DNA from 3 places in the Pseudoalteromonas sp. QJM3NY_22 genome. Region 3 is predicted to be linked to each of the others. Evidence: predicted binding sites of a transcription regulator. Region 3 holds the regulator's gene; each other region holds the start of a gene.
The links. The regulator sigma-54, encoded in region 3, starts transcription at its own class of promoters, with help from an activator protein. The targets are predictions, from matches to a motif close to GTTGGCACGNNNNTNGNNT.

Region 1 (3,285 bases), 300 kb from region 3:
TAGCAAGTACAGTGCCCGCAAGAACGGTAGTTTTGCTTACACGAAGACGTTTGCTGTTAAGTTGAGTGCCTTGACCACGAGAAGCAGTGAAAAGCTCACCACGAATTGGATCATAAATAACAGCTTGGTCTAAACGACCTTTAACTTTAAGTGCGATAGAAACCGCGTAATGAGGGATGCCTTTGATGAAATTAGTTGTTCCATCGATAGGATCTACAATCCATTGGTAATCATCATCCTTGCCTTTATGCTCACCTAACTCTTCACCAACAATCGAGTGAGTTGGGTAAGATTGTAAAATAGTGTCACGAATTACGGCTTCAGCTTCTTTATCAATGTTAGTTACTAAGTCGTTAGCGCCTTTTTGTTGCACTTCAACTTTTGATAAATCTTCACTTGCGCGAAGTAAAATTTTGCCTGCGTTACGCGCAGCGCGAACCGCAATGTTTAACATTGGATGCATGGAGTTACCTTTGGGTTGTAAAAGAACGTTTATATATTTCAGCCGGCGTATTTTAGCGATTTCTGCCATAAAGTAAACAATAAACCCTAAATACTTTTGTGTGTTTTTTATACTTTATTGTTCTGCATATATATTTGCGGCTGTATAAAATTTAAATAAATCTAAAAAACCACTTTACCTAAAGTTAACTTGAGGTTTTATTGTGTTTGCATACTCAATCAAGAAGGACACATTATGTATTTAGAACATGTCAATTTAGTGGTTAATAATATTGAGGATATGATTAAATTTTATCAAGCGGTATTCCCTTATTGGTCAATCCGAAGTGAAGGTAGGGGCACTTGGCATGGTAAACCAAGGCGCTGGGTGCATTTTGGTGATGACACACAATACATTGCAATGAGCGATCATGGTGAAGGTGAAAACCGAGATTTAGCAGGCCATCAATTAGGTTTAGCGCACTTTGCTTACGTTACCCAAAATTTAGATGCAGTAGTAAAGCGTTTGCAACAAGTTGGTTTTAAAATAGATAAACAAGGCGGTGACAACCCATTTAGAAAAAATGTTTATTTTATCGATCCGGCTGGATTTGAAGTAGAGTTCGTAGAATATTTAAGTGATATACCAAGCGAGCGGAATAACGATTTATAATAAAACGTCAGGCAGTAACTTAGGCTTATTTATCTTTCGAAGTTGAATTTTAAGCCGTGTGTTTGGTTTTTAGTAGAACACACCTATGTGGTGTGCTTATTCCCTATAAATAGTTAATAACAACGTATAAATGCCAAACACAGGCTAACGAAAGGCCCTACCTAGGACTGCAGTTAGCACTGAAAATAGTTGCTTGAGATAGATTTATTATCCAGAGTTCAGGTTATTTAGGTTACAAATCTCGGGCAGCAATTAAACGCACCTAATCAAGGCAATATCTGACCTTAAAGGCCAATCGACTCTAACGTGCTGCTAGATAAATTATAATGAGCGGTTATTATTAACGCCAAGTTGTGTTTTTAGCTCGTTTGCAAAGCTCATAAACTTCTCTTTTATGGTGCGTTTTATTTTAACTTCAACCGACCCCATTACTGCTTTACCTTCAATATGAATAGTGGGTCCTTGGCGCTTGTTAAGCGATACCGACTTGTTTTCAAGGCTGCTTAAAATACAAAACATTTTAGAGACTACATTTACATGCTCTGGCACATAAATTTCATCGCTACCAAAAATACAGTTAACGTGAATCGTTACATTTTGATGGGTAAAAATGGCATCAGTAAAATCAAGCACTACAGAGCCCATAAAATTGGTTAAGTATATATTTTTTGGCACAACCCATTGGCCGCTGCGCTCGTTAGAACCCAAAATGCTGCGTAGCGTAAAATCATCATCGCTGTTTTGCTGTGCACTATAATGTGGAGTAAATTGCGATTGTTTTTCTGCTTTATATTGCTGATCGGTATTAAGTGTTAAGTCTTCAACTAGGATTAACAAAGCTTCATTACTACTTGCATCCATAGCCTCATCTAAGCGTCTTTCAAATGCATCCACTGAAATAACGCCATGGCTGTAATTATAAATTAATTGATCTATCACTTGTTCGCGTACCTGCTCTATTGGGCGGTCTTCAACTTTTACAGACATGGGTATTCCTTATTATATTTACTATTGGTGGTGAGTAAGCAAACGGCGTACCAAATATAATTTCAATAATTATCAGAGGCTTAATTTTTCAGTCTGTTTTTAGTTTTGTTATATTAACGATAGATTAACCAAAACAGCAATTATCTAGCTATTTTCACAATGTGAGAAAGTTTTACCGATGAGTCTGTAAATAGTTACACGGCTATAACATGAAATGAGTTAATTTAAATTCCAACCCATTGAATTTAAATGTTAAATTTAGTTGGCCTAAAGTTCGCATTAGTTAAAGTGTCTTTAATCAAAAGGAGAAAGATTATGAAAACATTTAACAAATCTATTATCGCGGCTTTAGTTCTTGGTACTACGGCTATGAGTGCCCAAGCAAACAGCTGGGAAAACGAAAGTAAAGATGCTTGGATTGATGGTAAGGCAGAAACAGTGCTACTTATGAACACTAATCTAAACAACTTTGACATTAACACTGATGTAAAAAATGGCAAGGTAGTACTTACAGGTAAAGTTGATAGCGAAATTGAAAAAGAGTTAGCAGAAGAACTTGTACTTAGCCTAGATGGCGTATCCGATGTTGAAAACAGCCTGACTGTTGTAAAAAACATGGATACCAAAAACACAGACAAAGACATGATGGATGATGGTGATAACGACCTAACAGACGCTAAAATCACCACCGTAATCACAACACGCTTCCTATTTGACTCAGAAGTTGGTGGTACAGACATAGATGTTGATACCGATAACGGTATTGTAACTCTAAACGGTTCTGTAGAATCTGAAGCTGAAAAACAGCTAGCGGTTAAAATTGCCAAAAATGCTGAAGATGTGCGCGACGTGGTAGATAAATTATCTATCGTTGCTGAATAATGCACTATACTCAAAGCCCAGTGAATCTGGGCTTTTTGTTTTTTAATTTTAAAGGAGTTAAGTTATGGATATCATTCGTATAATATTGTCAGTTTTATTACCGCCACTAGGTGTATTTTTGCAAGTAGGCTTAGGTATGCATTTTTGGTTAAATATTTTATTAACACTGCTAGGTTATTTCCCAGGGTTAATACACGCTATTTATATTATTGCTAAAAAGTAACGTTGTGTTATTTGTATTATTAGTTGTGTAAGTCAATTTTAAATACAGCTTAAAGAGGCACTTTTAATTGGCTTGCATG
Region 2 (3,285 bases), 270 kb from region 3:
AAGCTAAATTAACTAAAAAGGTTAATTAAAAATCTTGGCTGATTATTTCTACTACATCGTTTATTTGCACGCCTGGTAGCGGTTTGTCGTCAATACTTACCGCAATGGCACTTTGTTGATAAAGCTGTTCAACGCGAATGGTGTTAAGTGTGGTTACTTTATGCGGCATGATATTACCCGCTGCATCCGTTAAGTAATTATGATGTGCAATGCTGAGCAGTTGGCCTTTTTGTAAACCGTGTGCTTTACCTAAATTTAAGACTATTTTGCTGTTTTCAATGTGCATTATTTTACCTTGCGTTGGTAAACACGCCATTGCAGCTTGTATGTCGTAACTTAAAGAGTGATTTATTTCACTTATACTTTGCCCAAAAGGTGATTGCCAAAATCTATCACTGTTTACATCAATTATGGCTGTTTTTTCGAATGGCCAAATTGCTTGGCTTTGATAGCTATTTTGCCAAAGTTGCTCGTACGTTGTGCCATCAAACAATGTTAATTCTATTTGGTAGCTACGCTGGTAGCTTTCATCTTGCCAAAACGCATATTCACTATTGAGTTTATTACTGGTCGATAGGTTTGTTATTTGGCTTAATAAAACATATTGAGCGTTACTACGAGTTGCAATTTCTTCTAACTGGGCAGTGGAGTAATCATGTTGTTGAGTAAAATATTTATCAACTTTGATAGCGTTTTTGTAATAGGCAACAGGTATTGCACTCATTTTTGATTTTTGCAGCGCCGAAAAAATATTTTTGCTAACCGCTTTATCTATGTCAAAAATTTGACCCGTTTTTGCTTGCTCGCGATGATTAAGCTGGCTTTGGGTTACAGCTAAAAATTTATTAAAGGTGTTTTGCGGGCATTGTTCTGTTTGAGCGAAAATGTCTAAGCGCAGTGTGATTGCAAATTTATCGTCGTATTTATTTTCGCTTATAAGCTCAATTTTTTGAATTTCACCGTGACTGCTAATTTTAAGTTGATCTTGCATTAACACGCCATCTACCAAGGTTTGCACTGAGCTTACTCTTGCGCCTGAAAATACTAAAGCTTGGGTTATTGCGTCTTTTACAGCAGCAGATTTGGCTGCGCTCATATCCCCATTTTGAACAAGTGCGTGCCCAGTCGATTCATACCACTGCGCTTTTGTAAAAGGTGAAAACGTTAATAAAGCAGTTGCGCTTAATCCTACAAATACTGATGATAGAAACGATTTCATACACTTACTCCAATTAAACTTTAGCTAGTAGTGTGTTTAGAGCAAGGACTGTACCAACGTTGTTTTTAATACTATAAATGGCATTAAACGTGCATATAGTTGCTTAATTAGTTTATTAGGACGATGTACAATGCGAGCAATATCATTATCTATCACACTGGGGTGCTTAGCACTAAGTGGTTGCAGTAGCGTGTTTGATAAACATGTTGAATATAAATATGTAGCGCCAAATAATTACCCTATTATAAAAGCGATTGGCTATGCGCCTATCAGCTTGCAAAAGGGCGCTAACCGTTCGCAAAAGCAACTAATGGCTATTAAAGCGTCAAAGCTGGAGGCTTATCGAGAATTAACAGAACAAGTTTACGGGCAAAAAATTACCGCCGGAACTAGTGTTGCAGGCTCAATAGCGCAAGATGACTATTTACAAAGTAAAGTGCAGGGGATTATAAAAGGGGCGCAAGTAATTAAAACGTATGCTGTAGATGATACTTATGTAACTGAACTTGAATTAAATATGAAACGTGTTCACGATTTATATATAGGTGAAGTTAAGCCTCGAGAAGTAAAGAAGGTAACGTATTACTAAATTTATTTAATTAGGGATGATGACTTTTTATTATACCCAATCAATTTAGGCTTTTAGGTTACGTACAAGTTGGCTGTTGGTGTTTACTTCGCTACCGGCTTGATCGTATGTCATTGAAGAAGGAGCACCAATTAAAATCTCTTTCAATTGTTTAACGCTCAATTGTGCTTGGTGTGCAGCATGTGCATTTACATCATTTTGTTTTTTACATTTTTCAAGCTTGCTACGTACAACTGAAATTAAATCAGGAACTTCATCTGACTGTTCGTCGTTATTAGCAATGAGTTTATTTAATTGTTTATCAAGAGAATTTAACTTAGTTAAAAAAGGCATTTTTTGTTGAGCAATTTCTTTCAAACCTTCGCCACGTCGAGACGCAATCACGGTCAACTCATCATTTAATAAGGTGGCTAATGAATCTAAGCATTTTCCTTGCTCGTTCAGCTTGACGATAATTAAACTATTATGATCAGCCATATACGTCAAACTCGAAACTAGCTAAGTTTTTAGCTAACTTTTCATTGTCAATTTGGTACTTACCTTCAGTAATTGCTTTTTTGAGTTCTGAAACTTTATCACTGTCGAAACCAGATGATTGCTGCGCTTTTTCTTGCAACGTTTTTAATTGCTTCGCTTGCGGCGTTAGACTTACTGAGTCACTGGCCGCCTTAGGTGAAGCCGACTGAGTTGCTTGCGTATTAGCATTATCTCTTTGTAAATCAACTTTTTGTTGCTTAGTATTAGCTAAAGCAGCAGTTTGTTGATTACCTGAATTAATTTGACTGACCATAATAATAAACCTGTATATTACCCAACTTATACCAACATATCGGCATCTACGTAGAATACTTTAGCATAATTTTGAATTAAATGTTTACCTGCACTGACTCTACACCATCTACTCGCGCATTTAAAACTTTACCTGTTTTTTTATTTTTAACGCGTATTTGTTCTCCAATTGTTCCGTCCTCCAATGCAACTCCTGTTGTCTTTATTTTCAACCCTCTAAGGTTGGCTAAAATGTTTACAGAATCACCTTTGCACACCATACATATTTGGTTAAGTAATATAGGCATCCCGCTTCTTATATTGCGTTTGCTCCTACTTCCAATAAGTATTTTTGGGTTATCTAAATACTGCATTCTGACAAAATGTGTTGGTTTCATTTCAATACTTAAGTGAGAACTTGTTATTACTTCACCTCGCACTAAATTTGCGTTAGCGATCACAACAGGTGCCATTTCAACTATTCTTACATGCACGTACTGAGACCAATTCTGAGTATCGTTACATTTTATTTGTAATGTAACTTGTCGATTAAATGGCGGCTCATTTGGGATTAGTAACTCGAGCGCATTTTGACAGGTTCGATCAGGAATACGACTATCAAGTGGTAAAGCACTTAATTGTATTTTAGTATTTTCTGTAGAACCAATCTGATCGGCGACATAACTTATTGCGATTTCTTGTAATAAAT
Region 3 (3,285 bases):
TTAAAGCCAAATGACTCAAAAGTAACAATGAGTTGTTTATCTTTTTTACCCAGAATTTTTTCACGAATTGATTCAGCAAGTTGATGAACACTTAAATCACTCGTGTCGATCATATAGTCAGCGCGAGTAGTGAGAACATCGAGTAGTTCTTTTTCTTTTTTTATTGCTAAATCAAGAGGTAATGAGTCAACTGATAACGGGTGTAGACGGCGAGTCTCAGAAAAACGTTTAATTAATGTTTGATCCTCACTGTCTAGATAAAACAGAGTCGGTTTAGCAAAGCCAGGTAAGTATTCAAGGATATCGTTAAATTCATCTTGCTCTTTTGGTAAATTACGGACATCAATACTAACTGCAATTTTGTCGTAGTTATCAGATACACTTCTCACTAAAGAAGGTAGCAGATTAATTGGAATATTATCTACGCAATAATAACCTAAATCTTCAACTACGCGTAAAGCAACCGATTTTCCAGAACCGGAACGGCCACTTATGATAATTAATTCCATTTATCACCCATTATGTTAATTACGATTGTTCTACAATAACTTGATACAGCTCAGTATCTGATTTTGCGCTGCGTAACTGTTTACAAAAATCTTTATTATTTAGTTTATCAGCTATCGTTGCGAGCGTCTTTAAGTGCTGCTGGTTATCGCCATCAGGTACGATGAGAGCAACAAATATATCAACAGGGCGATTATCTATAGCATCAAAATTAATAGGTGTTTCGCTTACTAATACGAGTGCTAAGGGCTCTTCTGCGCCGCTCATTCGCCCATGAGGGATTGCAATGCCTCTTCCTATACCAGTGCTTCCCAGTTTTTCTCTATTCATTAAGGCGCTGAGAATATCTTGTTGAGAAAGATATGGGAGCTTGTCATGAGCAAGTTGACTGATGAACTCTAAAATTCTTTTTTTACTATTAAAAAGGACCGCAGCTCTGCTGCAGTCCTGGCATATAAGTGAACTTAATTTCATAATATTAGTGTCGAGCAAGCTTCTCTTTGTGTTTAATAACTTGGCGATCGAGCTTGTCAATCAGCGAGTCAATGGCGGCGTACATATCTTGATGTTCAGTAGAGGCAAATAACTCAGCTCCACTTACATGAATCGTTGCCTCAGCTTTTTGGTTTAATTTTTCTATATCAAGAATGACATGAACATTATTAATATGATCTGAGTGTCTTTCTAGCTTCGCAAATTTGGTATTTACATAATCTCTTAATGAATCAGTTACTTCTACGTGACGACCAGTTAAGTTTAGTTGCATAAGCATTACCCTCTTTGTTTAGCGTCTTAAATCAAACTTTTTCGCTGATTTGACGGTGGAATAGCTAGAGATTCGCGATACTTTGCGATTGTACGTCTCGCTACTTTTATTCCTTGCTCAGCTAATATATCTGCAATTTTACTATCACTCAATGGTTTTGCTGAGTTTTCTGCTGCGATTAATTTTTTAATGAGAGCGCGTATTGCTGTTGATGAGCATTCGCCTCCATTTTCAGTACTTACATGGCTTGAGAAAAAATATTTAAGCTCAAAAATACCGCGAGGTGTATGCATATATTTTTGAGTTGTTACGCGTGAAATAGTTGATTCGTGCATTTCGACCATTTCTGCTACATCATTTAAAACCATTGGTTTCATGGCTTCTGGGCCATGCTCAAAAAAACCTTGTTGTTGCTTAACAATACAATTAGTTACTTTTAATAGTGTATCGTTTCTACTTTCTAAACTTTTAATAAACCATTTAGCTTCTTGTAGATGCGAGCGAATAAACTGGCTATCACCACTTGATTTAACGGTGCGTGACATTGCTGCATATTGGCTGTTGACTCTGATTTTAGGCATGCTATCTGGGTTTAGTTCAACAACCCAGCGACCTTTTATTTTTTTCACCGATACATCAGGAATTACATACTCAGATTCTTCTCTAACTATAGTATCCGCCGGTTTTGGGCTAAGAGTATGTATTAAAGTCATTATTTCTTTAAGCTCTTCTTCTTTGAGCTTTGTTTTTTTCATTAATGTACGATAGTCGCGAGCAGCTAATAGATCAATGTGCTCGGTTAAAATCATTTTTGTTTCATTAATATAGGGTGTTTCTTTATCGTATTGGTTCAGCTGAATACATAAGCATTCTTGTAAACTACGTGCTGCAATACCAACAGGGTCAAACAATTGAATTCGTTTTAAAACAGCTTCTATTTCGTCAAGTTCAACTTCGTTGTCTTCTTCGTTCTCTTGATTAAAACTTTCTAAAATTTCTTCGCAGCTTAGCGTTAAAATACCCGAATCATCGACGGCTTCAACAATCGCAATCGCAATCGCTTCATCGGTAGGACTAAAGGGAGTCAGTTGTAGTTGCCACATTAGGTATTCGTGGAGCGTTTCAGTCGAGGAGCCTTGGTATATAGATTCATCTTCAGGCATTGGTCCTGATGATGATGCTGGGGCTGCGCTCATATATTCATCCCAACTAACATCCATAGCCATTTCATCACTTAGCGTATCTTTAGCAAGTGCTTCACCACTGTCTTGCTCATATTCGCTCGGAACATCATCAGCATTTGCGCTAACAGTTACATCGTCGTTATCTGCTTTTTGCTCGTTTTTACCAGCAGAATCTTCGGCGTAATCTTGCTCTTCAACCTCTAATAGGGGGTTGCTGTCGAGTGCTTCTTGTATTTCTTGCTGGAGATCCAATGTACTGAGTTGCAACAGGCGAATTGCTTGTTGCAGCTGTGGAGTCATTGTAAGTTGCTGGCCCATGCGCAGCTGTAATGATTGCCTCATGTATCTCTAACAATCCTTTTATGTTGTTATAATTAATACTAGCAGATGCTTAAAGACATGGCGTAAATGTTACAGCCTAAATTGCTCGCCTAAATAAACATCACGTACTGTTTTATCGTTTAATACGTGTTCTGGAGTGCCTGATGCAATTAACTCACCATGAGAAACTATGTAGGCTTTTTCGCAAACATCAAGAGTTTCTCTTACATTATGGTCGGTAATTAACACACCAATACCACGATTTTTAAGGTGTTCTATTATTTTCTTTATATCTAACACTGAAATAGGGTCAACACCAGCAAAAGGCTCATCAAGCAATATAAATTTAGGAGCAGCGGCTAGTGCTCGCGCTATTTCAACTCGGCGACGCTCGCCTCCTGATAATGCCATACCTTGGCTATCACGAATGTGCTGAATACTAAATTCATCTAATAAATTGTTAAGTGTGTCTTCTCTTGCTTGCTTATTTAGCTCTTTACGTGTTTC

Region 1: the regulator sigma-54 is predicted to act here: its motif matches at 2,138-2,156, upstream of AC0VZ4_RS18010 (LiaF domain-containing protein).
Region 2: the regulator sigma-54 is predicted to act here: its motif matches at 1,259-1,277, upstream of AC0VZ4_RS15215 (flagellar assembly protein FlgT).

The regions. Positions count from the first base shown of each region.
Region 1 covers NZ_CM149655.1:3,882,766-3,886,050, reverse strand. Annotated here, with positions in the region: gene suhB (inositol-1-monophosphatase) at 1-463, opposite strand, end outside; gene AC0VZ4_RS18015 (VOC family protein) at 698-1,114, shown strand; gene AC0VZ4_RS18010 (LiaF domain-containing protein) at 1,436-2,101, opposite strand; gene AC0VZ4_RS18005 (BON domain-containing protein) at 2,417-2,983, shown strand; gene AC0VZ4_RS18000 (YqaE/Pmp3 family membrane protein) at 3,048-3,206, shown strand.
Region 2 covers NZ_CM149655.1:3,306,912-3,310,196, reverse strand. Annotated here, with positions in the region: gene AC0VZ4_RS15220 (LysR substrate-binding domain-containing protein) at 1-29, shown strand, start outside; gene AC0VZ4_RS15215 (flagellar assembly protein FlgT) at 26-1,219, opposite strand; gene AC0VZ4_RS15210 (LPP20 family lipoprotein) at 1,350-1,808, shown strand; gene flgN (flagellar export chaperone FlgN) at 1,854-2,285, opposite strand; gene flgM (flagellar biosynthesis anti-sigma factor FlgM) at 2,278-2,598, opposite strand; gene flgA (flagellar basal body P-ring formation chaperone FlgA) at 2,675-3,285, opposite strand, start outside.
Region 3 covers NZ_CM149655.1:3,581,413-3,584,697, reverse strand. Annotated here, with positions in the region: gene rapZ (RNase adapter RapZ) at 1-509, opposite strand, end outside; gene ptsN (PTS IIA-like nitrogen regulatory protein PtsN) at 529-981, opposite strand; gene hpf (ribosome hibernation promoting factor) at 986-1,273, opposite strand; gene AC0VZ4_RS16510 (RNA polymerase factor sigma-54) at 1,300-2,799, opposite strand; gene lptB (LPS export ABC transporter ATP-binding protein) at 2,869-3,285, opposite strand, start outside.